DNA from 2 places in the Massilia sp. PWRC2 genome. Region 1 is predicted to be linked to the other one. Evidence: riboswitches for the same ligand, from Rfam matches in the RefSeq annotation. Region 1 holds a riboswitch; the other holds the start of a gene.
The links. A riboswitch is a leader RNA that binds a small molecule or an ion and turns the genes downstream of it on or off. The one in region 1 is predicted to bind cobalamin.

Region 1 (6,070 bases):
CCAGCGCGGCACGGCGGCGTTCGCGTGCGCTCAAGCGTTTGCCTTTGATGACGACCTCGGCCGCCGTCGTCGGCGCCGCATGGAGCTGGGCCGGGGCGGCGGGCCGGGCGCGCGCCGCTGCCCGCGCCTCATGCCGGGGCAGGGCAGCGACCAGCAGGGCGGCGATGGCAGCGATGCCGAACAGGGTTTCCATGTGTTTGAGGGCTGTCATCGGCGGTCCTTGGCATCGAAAACGCCATGCTTGGCCTTTCTGGTGGGGAATAATTTGCGTCCGATCAAGCCTCTGCAGGGCCGCTGGCATCGCCTCGTTGCAGCTGAAAGTCATGGCGGCGGTGGCGACCACGTAAAATAGGGGGATTGTCCAAGAGTGAAAGCACAGCATGTCGATTCAATGGTACCCAGGCCACATGAACGCCGCCCGCAAGAAGGCGGCCGAACAGATGGAGAACACCGACCTGGTGATCGAAGTGCTCGATGCCCGCCTGCCGGAAGCTAGCTGCAATCCCATGGTGGAAGAATTGCGCCTGTTCCGCCAACGCCCCTGCCTGAAAATTCTTAACAAGGTCGATCTGGCCGATCCTGACGCCACCGCCGCCTGGAGCGCCTATTACGACGCCCAGGAAGGCGTCACCGCCTATCCTATGACGACCAAAAAGCCGGCCGACGTCGCCCGCATTCCCGCCCTGTGCCTGTCGCTGGCACCGCACCGGGGCGTGCCCACCAAGCCGCTGCGTATCATGATCATGGGCATTCCCAACGTCGGCAAGTCGACCTTGATGAATGCATTGTTAAAAAAGAAGGTGGCCAAGGTGGGCGATGAGCCGGCTGTCACCAAGATCCAGCAAAAGCTTTATCTGGGCAAAAACATCATCCTGGTCGATACGCCCGGCATGCTGTGGCCAAAAATTGCCCTGGCCAGCGACGGCCTGATGCTCGCCGCCAGTCACGCGGTCGGCTCGAACGCCCTGATCGAAGACGAAGTGGCGGTGTTCCTGGCCGAAGTGCTGCTGGCACGCTATCCGCACCTGCTGAGCGCTCGCTATGGCTTTGCTACCGAGGGGCTCGACGGCATCGGCGTCATCGAAGCGGTGGCGGCGCGCCGTGGCTATCGACAAAAGGGTGGCGACCTCGATTTTGAAAAGGCGGCGCACACTTTCTTGCAAGACTACCGTACCGGCACCTTGGGGCGGATCAGCCTGGAAACGCCGGCCACCCGCGCCACCGAGCTGGCGCTGCACGCGAGCGCGATGGCGGAAAAGGCGGCCAAGGCGGCGGCCATGGCCGCCGAAAAAGCGGCGAATGCCGCGCGCGGAAAACGGGGCGCTTGAAAACCGCGCCGCTTTAAACCGCGGCGCTTAACCGGGGCGCTTAGTCTGCTGAAATAATTCAGTCTGCCGCCGCCCCAAAGCGGAAGCTCGACACTGCCAGGTTGCCAAAAAACGCCTCTTCGTGATAGACGCAGGCCGCCATTTCCTGCTCGGCGGCGCCGAGCGCGACGAACAGCGGTACCAGGTGGTCTTCGCGCGGATGGGCCTGGCGCGCCGCTGGCGCTTCGCTCCAGTGCCGCAGCGCCGCGCTGCGCTGCGCGGGCGGCAGGTCGAGCAGGGCATGCTGCAGCCAGCCATCGAACTGTTGCGAGGCCAGCTGGCCGGCCGGGCCAAACTGGCGCAGGTTGTGAAACGACAGCCCGCTGCCGATGATCAAGATGCCCTCCGCGCGCAGGGGCGCCAGCGCGCGGCCCAGCGCCAGATGGGTTTCCGGATCATAGCCATGCTTGATCGACAGCTGTACCACCGGCATGTCGGCGTCCGGATAGACGGGATAGAGCATGGAAAAAGTGCCGTGGTCGAAGCCGCGCTGTTCATCCTGAGTGACCTCATGGCCGGCGCCAGCGGCGAGCTCGGCCACCCGCCGCGCCAGCGCCGGATGGCCCGGCGCCGGATAACGGATTTGATAAGTGTGCGGTGGAAAACCGCCGTAATCGTAGATCATCCCCGGGGCGGCGCTGGACGATACCTTGAAACCGGCTTCTTCCCAGTGACTCGTCACCACCAGCACCGCCTTCGGCCGCTGCCCCAGCTGGCGCGGCATGTCGACCAGCGACGCCTCCAGCGCATCGTAGAGGCTGCCCACTTGCTCTTTCATGAACGGCCATGGACCGCCGCCGTGCGAAACAAAATAAGTGGGCAAAATGACAGACATGGCGAACTCCAGAGAGGAAAAGGGCAGCAGCGACAGCTGACTGAAAACATTTTTAATTGGTACTAATTAGTACTATTATGCGCCTGTTACGGCAAAATTCAAGGGCAGTTGCCAGCATGGCGTTGCAGCGGCGCACCGCTGCCGGACCCCCCAAAGAATTGTTCACCGCAGTGCCCAGCAGATTGCCGGCACCGTCAACGACCCCAGCAGCCAACTGCACCTGTTCGTCGCGCCACTGCGATGGCAAGCTTTCTGACGGGCCTTTGCATCTATAATGGCAATGTTTTGGTGCCCGCCGGCGAGATCTCGCCGGCAGTTAAACGGGAAACACCAGGCCCTGGCGCTGCGCGCCCTGGCTTCACGTGTGCTGCCCCCGCAACGGTCAACCAGCGCCGGCCGACGTTTTTGTCGACCGGCAGCCGCCTCGAACACCACCGCGCGTATGCGTGGGAAGGTGAGGCGGTGATGCTGGTGAGCCCGGATACCGGCCAAACAGGGGGAGGCGCGATTGCGCTTCCATTGAATCCGGCTTGCGGGGACGCATGGCTGGAGACTTCATTTCAAAGACCGATCACCATGATGTTGACCACCGCCACGCGCGCCCGCGCGCTTTGCCCGTTCGCCCGCGCTAACGTTACCGTTCCCACCGTTACGACTGTTACCACCATTGCCGCCATCGTCGCCAGCATCTGCGCCGCCCCCGTGCTGGCCCAGAGCCTGAACGTTGCCAGCGTTGCCAGCGTTGCCAGCGTTGCCAGCGTCGCCAGCGACCTGCCCACCGTGCTGGTGACCGGCTCGCGCTTTGCCAGCCCGCTCGCCGCTGCGCCGATTGGCGCCACCGTCATCACCGAGGACGATATCCGCCGCGCCGGCGCCACCGACGTCAACCAGGCCATCCGCAAGGTCGCTGGCGTGTTCGGCCGCCAGAGCCTCGACGCCAGTCCCGATTTTTCGCTCGACCTGCGCGGCTTTGGCAGCAACAGCGCGCAAAACATGGTGGTGCTGGTCGACGGCGTGCGCCTGTCGGAGAACGAGCAAGCCAACCCGGTGCTCTCGACCATCCCCATCGACACCGTCGAGCGCATCGAGATCGTCCGCGGCGGCAGCAGCGTGCTGTATGGCGATGGCGCCACCGCCGGCGTCATCCAGATCATCACCAAGGGCGCCACCAAACGGGGCACCACCCACGCTTCGCTCAGCGCAGAAGTGGGCACCCTGCACGCCTACGATGCACGCGCCTCGGTGGCCACCGCCTTTGGCGGCGTCGCCGTCGATGCCGCCATCGACCGCCAGGGCACCGACAACAGCCGCGTCAACAGCCGCTTCCAGGGCAGCGCCTTTAGCGGCGGCGCGCAGATGGCACTGGCTGACGGCCGCGTCGGCGTGCGTGTCGACAGCGCGCGCCAGCATTCGCGCTTTCCCGGCTCGCTCACGCAAGCGCAGTTCGATGCCGATGCCGGCCAGAGCCTGACCCGTGACGACTTCGGCTCGCTCGACAGCGACCGCGTCAGCGCCTTCGTCGAACAGCGCTTCGGCAGCATCGACCTGGCCGCCGAGCTGTCGCACCGCGAAAAAACCGTGCGCTCGCATTACGTTGCTGACTTCGGCTTCGGTCCGTCGGTGTCGGACGCCCGCTACGACAGCCGGCAGACGCAGTTTTCGCCGCGCCTGCGCCAGCGCTCGCAGTGGGGCAGCGCTGTGGCGCCGCTGGACAATGAATTGATCGTCGGCGTCGATCTGCTGCGCTGGCAGCGCACCACGGCGTCGGATTTTTCCAGCGCCGAAGCGCGCCAGCGCTCCAAAGCCGTGTACGCGCGCGACGAAGTGCGCTTCGGCGCCGCTGCTGCCGGACGCCTCGCCGCCGGCGTGCGTCACGAAGTGTTCGACAAGGATACGGTCGATGCCCTGGCCTTTCCGCCGCTGGCCGACAAGGCCTCGCAAGCGCTCAATGCCTGGGACCTGCAGGGCAGTTACGCCGTGCTGCCGTCGCTCACATTGCACGCCAAGGCCGGCCAGAGTTACCGCCTGCCGAATGCCGACGACAACAGCTACCGTTCGTCGAGTGCGGTGCTGCAGCCGCAAACGTCGCACGATCTCGAACTGGGGGCGCTGTGGTCGGCCAGCGCAGCGCGGGCCGGTACGGCATCGGGCACCCAGTTCGGCGCCCGCCTGTTCCGTCACCGCCTGGTCAACGAGATTTATTATGACCCCACCATCTTGGTCAACGGCTTTGCCGGTGCGAATACCAACCTCGACCCTACCGAACGGCGCGGCATCGAACTCGATGGCCAGCTCAGTCTGGCCGCCGACTGGAGCGTCGCTGCCCATGCCCAGCACCTGACGGCCACGTTTACGAACGGCGTCAACAGCGGCCGCACGCTCACCCTGGTGCCCAAAAATATCGTCAACGCGCGCCTGAGCTGGTCGCCAAGCGCGCGCCTGCTGGCCGATCTGGGCGTGCAGTGGGTCGATCGCCAGCGCTTCGGCAGCGATTTTGCCAACAGCTGCGCGGTGCAGATCGCTTCGCACAGCAGCTTCGATGGCCGGGTGGCGCAGCGGGTCCGCCAGTGGGAATTCGCCCTGGCCGGCAGCAATCTCGCCGACAAGCATTTTTATAGCAATGCGTTTAGTTGCGGCGCCGGCATCTATCCGGAAAACGGCCGTCAGCTCAAGCTGTCGGCGCGCTATGATTTTTAAACGGCAGTTGCTGGCGCTTGGTGCGGCGCTGGCGCTGGCCGCTAGCGCCCCTGCTGCTGCCGGCGTCAGCGTCATCGACGACGCCGGCCTGCGCGTGACGGTGGCGACGCCGGCGCGCCGCGTGATCGCCCTGGCGCCCCATATCACCGAACTGCTGTTTGCCGCCGGCGGTGGCAGCCAGGTGGTGGGGGCGATGAACTACAGCGACTATCCAGCGGCGGCGCGCACCGTACCGCTGGTGGGCAGCGACACCCAGATCGACCTTGAACGGCTGATCGCCCTGAAGCCGGACCTGCTGGTGGTCTGGCAAAGCGGCAATACGGCGCGCCAGATCGAGCAGCTCAAGCAGCTGGGCATTCCGCTGTTTTTCAGCGAGCCGCGCACGTTCGAGCAAGTGGCCACCAGCATCGAGCGGCTGGGCGCCTTGCTGGGCACGGCGCCGCAGGCGGCCCGCGAAGCAGGGCGCTTTCGTGCCAGCATCGCGCAACTGAAGGCGCGCTATGCGGGGCGCGCGCCGGTGCGGGTGTTTTACCAGGTGTGGGACAAGCCGATTTATACCCTCAGCGATGCCCACATCATCAGCGACGCTTTTGCCACCTGCGGTGCGCGCAACGTGTTTGGCGCCCTGCCAGTGACGGCGCCCTCGGTGGGCATCGAAGCGGTGCTGCAGCAGGACCCGGAAGTGATCATCGGCGGCGTCCAGCGCGACGCCGACGACCGCGGCATCGCCATGTGGCAGCCGTACCAGCGCCTGCTGGCGGTGCGCCGCGCCAACCTGTTTCGCATCGACGGCGTGCTGCTCACGCGACCGGGGCCGCGGCTGGCGCTGGGGACGGCGCAACTGTGCGAGAACATCGCGCTGGCGCGCCAGCGGCGGCCGTAATTGCGTAAGCAAATGCAAAATACCCGCCTCTGCTGCAAGCGATGGGCGAAAAAGTGGTAATCTCGCGTCGTTCATTGATCTCATTCATAAGGATTTCCATGCGTTCCCTGCGTCTCCTGCGTCTTTCCTTTGCGGCCCTCGGCCTCGTTGCTGCCACCGCGTTCGCCTCGCCGGCCGACCCGAAACTGGGCGTCGATTATGTCCAGCTGGCCAGCCCGCAACCGGCCCAGGTGGTGGGCAAAAAAGTCGAAGTGATTGAATTTTTTATGTACCACTGCCCGCATTGCT
Region 2 (6,070 bases), on a different contig from region 1:
GCGATCATCTTATTTACGCAGTCGGTGCAGCTGATAGAGGAACACCGGGGCGCCGATCAGCGCGGTCACCACGCCCACCGGCAACTGCTGCGGCGCGATCACGGTGCGCGCGAGGGCGTCGGCCAGCACCAGAAAGGCGCCGCCCGCCAGCGCCGCTGCGGGAATGAGCACGCGATGGTCGGGACCGACCAGAAAGCGGATGGCATGTGGCACGATCAGGCCGACAAAGCCGATGCTGCCAGCCGTGGTCACGGCGCTGGCAGTGAGCAGGCCGGAGGCGAAGAACAGGCTTTTGCGCAGCAGTCCCACTTTGACGCCGAGGGTGGCGGCGTTTTCAGCGTGCAGTGCCATCACGTTCATGTCGCGTGCGCTGCGCAGGGCGAACAGCAAGGCGCTGGCCAGCACCACCCAGGGTAACAGTCGCAGGGGGGCGCCGGCGAGGTCGCCGATCATCCAGAAGATCATGCTGCGCAGGCGGCTGTCGGGAGCGATCGACAGCATCAGCGAGACCATCGCCATACAGGCCGAGGCGAGGATCACGCCGGTGAGCAGCAGCAGAGAGCTGCCGCCTTCGGCCGCGGCGCCGCCGCGCAGATCGCGCCGCGCCAGCGCATACAGGATCGCCGAGATGATGACGGCGCCGCCAAATGCCGCCGCGTCGACCACCCAGGCGGCGCACATGAACAACAGCGCGCCCAGGGCGCCGACGGCGGAGCCACCCGAAATACCCAGGACATACGGATCGGCCAGCGGATTACGCAGCAGCGCCTGCATCATCACGCCGGCCAGCGACAGGGCGGCGCCAGTGACAAAGCCGACCGCGGCCCGGCTGAGTCTGAGCTCGAGCAGGGTGGCGGCCAGAGAGCTGGTCTGACCGTGCAACAGGTCAGCGAGGGCCGCCGGCAGCTCGGCCAGCGGCACCCTGACCGAGCCGGTCATTCCCGCGAACAGCAGGCTGGCAAGCGCGAACACGGTCAAGCCGGTCAGCGTGAGCATGGCGCGCCGGCGTAGCGTGCGGGAGTAGGGATGCATGAGTGCTTTCAAGAGTGGACAGTTGGCGCTACCAGGGTAGCGCACAGTGCTTATCTAAAACCGTAACGAACGCCGGCAAAGACCTTCGCGCCGGCAGTGTTATAAAAACGTGCCAGCTCGTAGCGTTTGTCGCCGACGTTATTCCAGCGCACCAGCAGCGACCAGTCGCGCGCCATGCTGTAGGTGGCGAGCAGATTGACCAGGCCATAACCGCCCAGGCGATTTTTGTTGGCGGCGTCGTCAAATCGGTCGCCCGACAGCGCCAGTTCGACGCCCGCCTCCAGCGGACCCACGGCGTAACTGGCGTTGACGCTGGCGTGGCGCTTGCTGCGGCGTGCCAGGCGCAGCCTGGTGGTGTCGTCTTTCGGGTCTTGCAGGTCGACGCTGGCATTGAGGTTCACGCCCAGCAGACGGGTGGCGCCGGCCACGGTCAAGCCCTCCAGCTGCGCACGACTGACGTTGTAGGCACAGCCGTACCGGTAGGTGGCCAGGCCGAACGGGCACGGGGTGGTGTTGACCAGCAGGTCGGTGAGCCGGTTGCGGTAGTAGCTGGCGCTGAGGGCGTGCACGCCATCGTCATAGCGCACGCCGATTTCGGCATTGCGGCCCTGTTCCGGGCGATTGGCCGGATTGCCGTACGAAGGGTAATACAGTTCGTTATAGGTAGGCGCGCGAAAGCTGCTGCCATAGCTGGCGCTGGCGCGCAGGGTCGGCGTCAACTGGTAAGCATAGCCGAGCGCACCGGTGGTATTGGCGCCATACACCGACTTGTCGCGCCGTGCGCTGGCACTGAACAGGTGGGCACCGCGGCGTGCGTTGTAGGAAGCGGCAACCGCGTTGCTGCTGCGCTGGCGATTCAAGGCGTCGGCGCCGTTGGTCGACACCTCTTCTTCACGATGGTCGAGCAACAGCTGCAGGATGTCGCTGCCGAGCACGATATCGTTCTGCCAGCTGAGCTCCCGTTGCCTGCTGTCGATGCGCGAATAGCCCGAGGCGGCGGCGCTGCTGTAATTGACGCTGTTGTCGCGGCTTTGGGCATATTGCAGCATGCTGGTCCAGCGCGGCGTCAACTGGGCCCGGCCAAACACGGCGCCGTTCGACAGTTGCGCCTCGCTGCGCACATCATAGGGTCCGGCGCCAGCGTCGTACTGGCTATCGAGTGCGCTATGGAGCAGCACGGCGCCCACTTCGTAACCGGCGGCGAGCGCAAAGCGCAGCTGGGCGGCGACGCTGGTCCTGTCGTAGCCATCGCGATCGGCGTTGTAGGCGCTGCTGCCCTGGCGGGTGGCCGAGAAGCTGTCCGATTTTTCGCGGCTGGCGCTGATGGCGTAGCTGACGCGATGCTCGCCGGCGGTGGCGCCGGCCACGCTGGCATCGAGCGCGCGGGTGTTGTCGCTGCCGTAGCCGGCAGACGCCGTCCATGTCGGGGCGCCCTTGCCAGTGCGGGTAAAAATCTGGATGACGCCGCCGACGGCGTCGGCGCCATACATCGAACTTAATGGGCCGTAGACGATTTCAATGTGATCGATGGCGCTTAGCGGAATGGCGCTCCAGTTGGCCGCACCGGTGGTCGATGAGCCGATCCGCACACCGTCGACCAGCACGATGTTTTGATTGCTGTTGGCGCCGCGGATAAACACGCTGGCGCTGGTGCCGGCACCGCCATTGCGGGCGATTTCAATGCCGCGCTGGCGTTGCAGCAGGTCGACGACGGAGTCGGCGCCGGACGCCGCAATCTGCTCGGCGCCGATGACGACGCTGTCGCTGATGACATCGGCCAGCGGCTGCGGGCTGCGGCTGGCGGTCACCAGAACGGTGGCGGCAGGGGCGGTGGCGGAATCGCCGGAATCGGCGTGAACGGCGGGCGCGGCAAGCGCCAGTGCCAGTGACGCCAGGGCGGCGTGGCGGGAAATAGGTTGAGTCATGGTCTTCGTCTGTAATGGGCAACCGGCCTACATCCCCGTGGGCCAGATTGAACAGAAGCGAGCGAACAGCATACGACCAGGCCACGCCGGCAGCGCCGGCGTTGTCCGTGTCGCGCACATCCCGTACGCTCACTTCCACCTGTGTTGGCCGGTATCCGGGCTGGCAAGTTAGACCATCTCACCTTCCCATGCAAAGCACAGTGGTTGTCAAAGATGGTTTGTCGCGCATGGCGACACTTGCTGACCGTTGCGGGGGCAGCACACGCAGGCCTAAGAACCAGGCTTCGTGTTTCCCGTTTAACTGCGCGTCAGGACAGACGCGCGAGCACCAAAACGCCGCCATTATACGGCCACATGGTGAACATGGCGGCATTAGCTTGTCAGAATTGCAGGGACACGGTGCCAGCGTAATCGATATGGTGCGCGGTGGCGGCAGCTCGCAGCGCCACCTCTGCCAGCGTACCGTTGGTGATTTTTGCGCCCTGTAGCATGGCCTGTTGCAGGGCTGTCAGCAGACGGATGGTACCGGCGTGGCAGACGACGATGGCGTCGTTTACTGCAACGTTGTCGCCTCTGAACGCATCGACAAAGGCGGCGACCCGGGTGGCTACCTGCAGAACGGTTTCACCACCGCCGGGCGCGTAGCCGCACAGGTCTGCGGCCCAGGCGTCGATGTCGGCACGGGCGATGTGCTCCCACGGCTGCAGTTCCCACGCACCGAAATCCATTTCGGCCAGCCGGGCGTCGAGGCGCGGTGGCGGCATGCCACGCTGCGCTGCCAGCATAGTGCTGAGCGCCGTGCAGCGCTGCAGCGGGCTTGAATAAATCGGTAGTGGCGACGACGCAGCAGGCGGCAGCGTGGCCGCGAGCGTAATCAAGGCGGCGTTCAAGGCCGTCGGCTCGACGGCGATGTCGCTGCTGCCGTAGCAGACGCCAGCGGCGATGCGCGTGGCAGGGTGGCGTACCAGTATCAATCGCATGTCAGGTCAGGGCGCCGTCGCCAAGCGTGGCCAGCACGCCCAGATAGACCATCACTTCGCCGACCTGCTGGACGGCGCCGAGGCAGTCTCCCGTGTAGCCACCGATACGACGGGCGAACAGGCGCCCCAGCCAGACGGTGGCAATGGCTGCGCCCAGCACGCCGGCGCCGAGGGCAGCGACCTTGACGACGCCACTGGCGCCGACGATGGCTAGTACGGCCACGGTGGTGGCGGTGGCAATGGCGAATTCACCAGCGCGCATGCTTTGGGCCAGCGGCTTGGCCTTGCCCTCCGCCCTGGCGTAGTGCATGCGCCAGATCAGGGCTGTGGCCAGCCAGCGCGATACGACATGGGCGGCGAACAGCGCACCGATGACGGTCAAGGGCGGCATGCTGGCCAGCGCCGTGCATTTGAGGCCCAGCATGCACACGGTGCCGATGGCGCCATAGGCACCGATTCGCGAGTCCTTCATGATCTCGAGTACCCGTTCGGCCGTCATGCCACCGCCGAAGCCGTCGCACATGTCGGCAAAACCGTCTTCATGAAAAGCGCCGGTGGCATAGATGGTGCCCGCCGTTGCGATCACCACCGCCACTGGTGCTGGCAGCAGCAAGACCGCCAGCACGTACAGCGCCGCACTGATGGCGGCAACGATCACGCCGACCAGGGGAAAATAGCGGGCGGCCTGATTGAGCCATTCGGGGGCGAAGCCGACCCATGCCGGAATTGGCAGGCGCGTAAAAAACTGCAGGGCGGTGAAAAACAGGCGTAGTTGATGCACGGGGCGATCTCAGTGAGTTTTTTCGCTCACTTGGGCCGAATCGAAGGTGGCCATATGCGCGAGGAAGTTGACGGCCGCCTGCAGTAGCGGCACGGCCAGCGCGCAGCCAGTTCCTTCGCCGAGGCGCAAATCGAGCTGCAGCAGGGGACTGGCGCCGAGCGCGGCCAGCATGTGCTGGTGGCCGCTCTCGGCCGAGCAGTGCGAGAACACACAGTAGTCGAGGATCGCCGGTTGCAGGCGGCTGGCCACCAGCAGGGCGCTGGTGACGATGAAGCCATCGATGAGCAGCACCTTGCGATCGGCGGCGGCTTGCAGCATTGCGCCGACCATCATGGCGATCTCCAGGCCGCCGAAGGTGGCCAGCACTTCGAGCGGGGCGTCGACCCCCGCGTGGAAGGCGACGGCGGTGTCGATCACCTGCTGTTTGTGGGCGACGCCTTCGATTGACAGGCCGGTACCGGCGCCGACGCACTGCGCCAGCGGGATCGCGCACAGCTTGTGCATGAGCGCAGCGGCCGAGGTGGTGTTGCCAATACCCATTTCACCGAAGCCGATCAGATTGCCATCGACGGCAGCTGCCAATGCCATGCCGGTGCTCAAGGCCGCGGCACACAATTCGGCGCTCATGGCGGGGGCCTTGGCAAAATTGGCGGTACCGTTGGCTAGCTTGCGGTCCAACAGATTGTTGCGCTGGCCAAAATCGTGATTCACCCCGGCATCGATGATTTGCAGCGTACAGCCAGACTGCGCTGCGAACACATTGATGGCAGCACCGCCGGCGAGAAAGTTTTCGACCATTTGCCAGGTGACGTCCTGTGGAAAGGCGGAGATCCCTTCAGCGACGACGCCGTGATCGGCAGCGAACACCAGGATGGTTGGCTGCGACAGCGTGGGGGCGTGGGTTTGTTGGATCAGGCCAATCTGGCGGGCCAGCTTTTCCAAAGTGCCAAGGCTGCCCAGCGGCTTGGTTTTGTTGTTAATGGCATAGTCTAGGCGGGCGGCGAGGGTGGGGTTGGCGGTGGCGGCAAGCGAAGGAATCATCATCGGCGGTGTATTGATAAATAAGCTATAAAAAGAGCGCTTAAGATAGCACAGCAAAAGGCAGGAATTAGGGCTTGCTTGCCGGCTAGGCCCTTGCTATAGTTCGGCTCCCCAAGAAATTGGTTAACAAAAACAAGGAGTTGGGGCTGTTTGCAAAAACAGGGTAACAAAATAGAGGTTGACGGAATACGCGAAACGCTGCATACTATCCCCTCTCTGCTGCAACGAACACAACGCTTCGCACCGCGCAGAATCAGTACCGAATAAAGTTCTTTAACAATTAACAGTCGATAAGTGTGGGCGTTTGATGA

Region 2: another riboswitch for cobalamin. It lies ahead of ACP7BZ_RS22455 (TonB-dependent receptor domain-containing protein); the one in region 1 lies ahead of ACP7BZ_RS05650 (TonB-dependent receptor).

Annotation. Positions count from the first base shown of each region.
Region 1 is NZ_JAFCUW010000002.1:196,952-203,021, forward strand. Features, by position in the region: gene ACP7BZ_RS05635 (hypothetical protein) at 1-211, opposite strand, end outside; gene ylqF (ribosome biogenesis GTPase YlqF) at 408-1,328, shown strand; gene ACP7BZ_RS05645 (DODA-type extradiol aromatic ring-opening family dioxygenase) at 1,387-2,202, opposite strand; cobalamin riboswitch at 2,472-2,709, shown strand; gene ACP7BZ_RS05650 (TonB-dependent receptor) at 2,779-4,899, shown strand; gene ACP7BZ_RS05655 (cobalamin-binding protein) at 4,889-5,782, shown strand; gene ACP7BZ_RS05660 (thiol:disulfide interchange protein DsbA/DsbL) at 5,881-6,070, shown strand, end outside.
Region 2 is NZ_JAFCUW010000019.1:19-6,088, reverse strand. Features, by position in the region: gene ACP7BZ_RS22465 (ABC transporter ATP-binding protein) at 1-8, opposite strand, end outside; gene ACP7BZ_RS22460 (FecCD family ABC transporter permease) at 10-1,032, opposite strand; gene ACP7BZ_RS22455 (TonB-dependent receptor domain-containing protein) at 1,083-2,957, opposite strand; cobalamin riboswitch at 3,087-3,305, opposite strand; gene ACP7BZ_RS22450 (histidine phosphatase family protein) at 3,338-3,937, opposite strand; gene ACP7BZ_RS22445 (adenosylcobinamide-GDP ribazoletransferase) at 3,939-4,718, opposite strand; gene cobT (nicotinate-nucleotide--dimethylbenzimidazole phosphoribosyltransferase) at 4,728-5,762, opposite strand.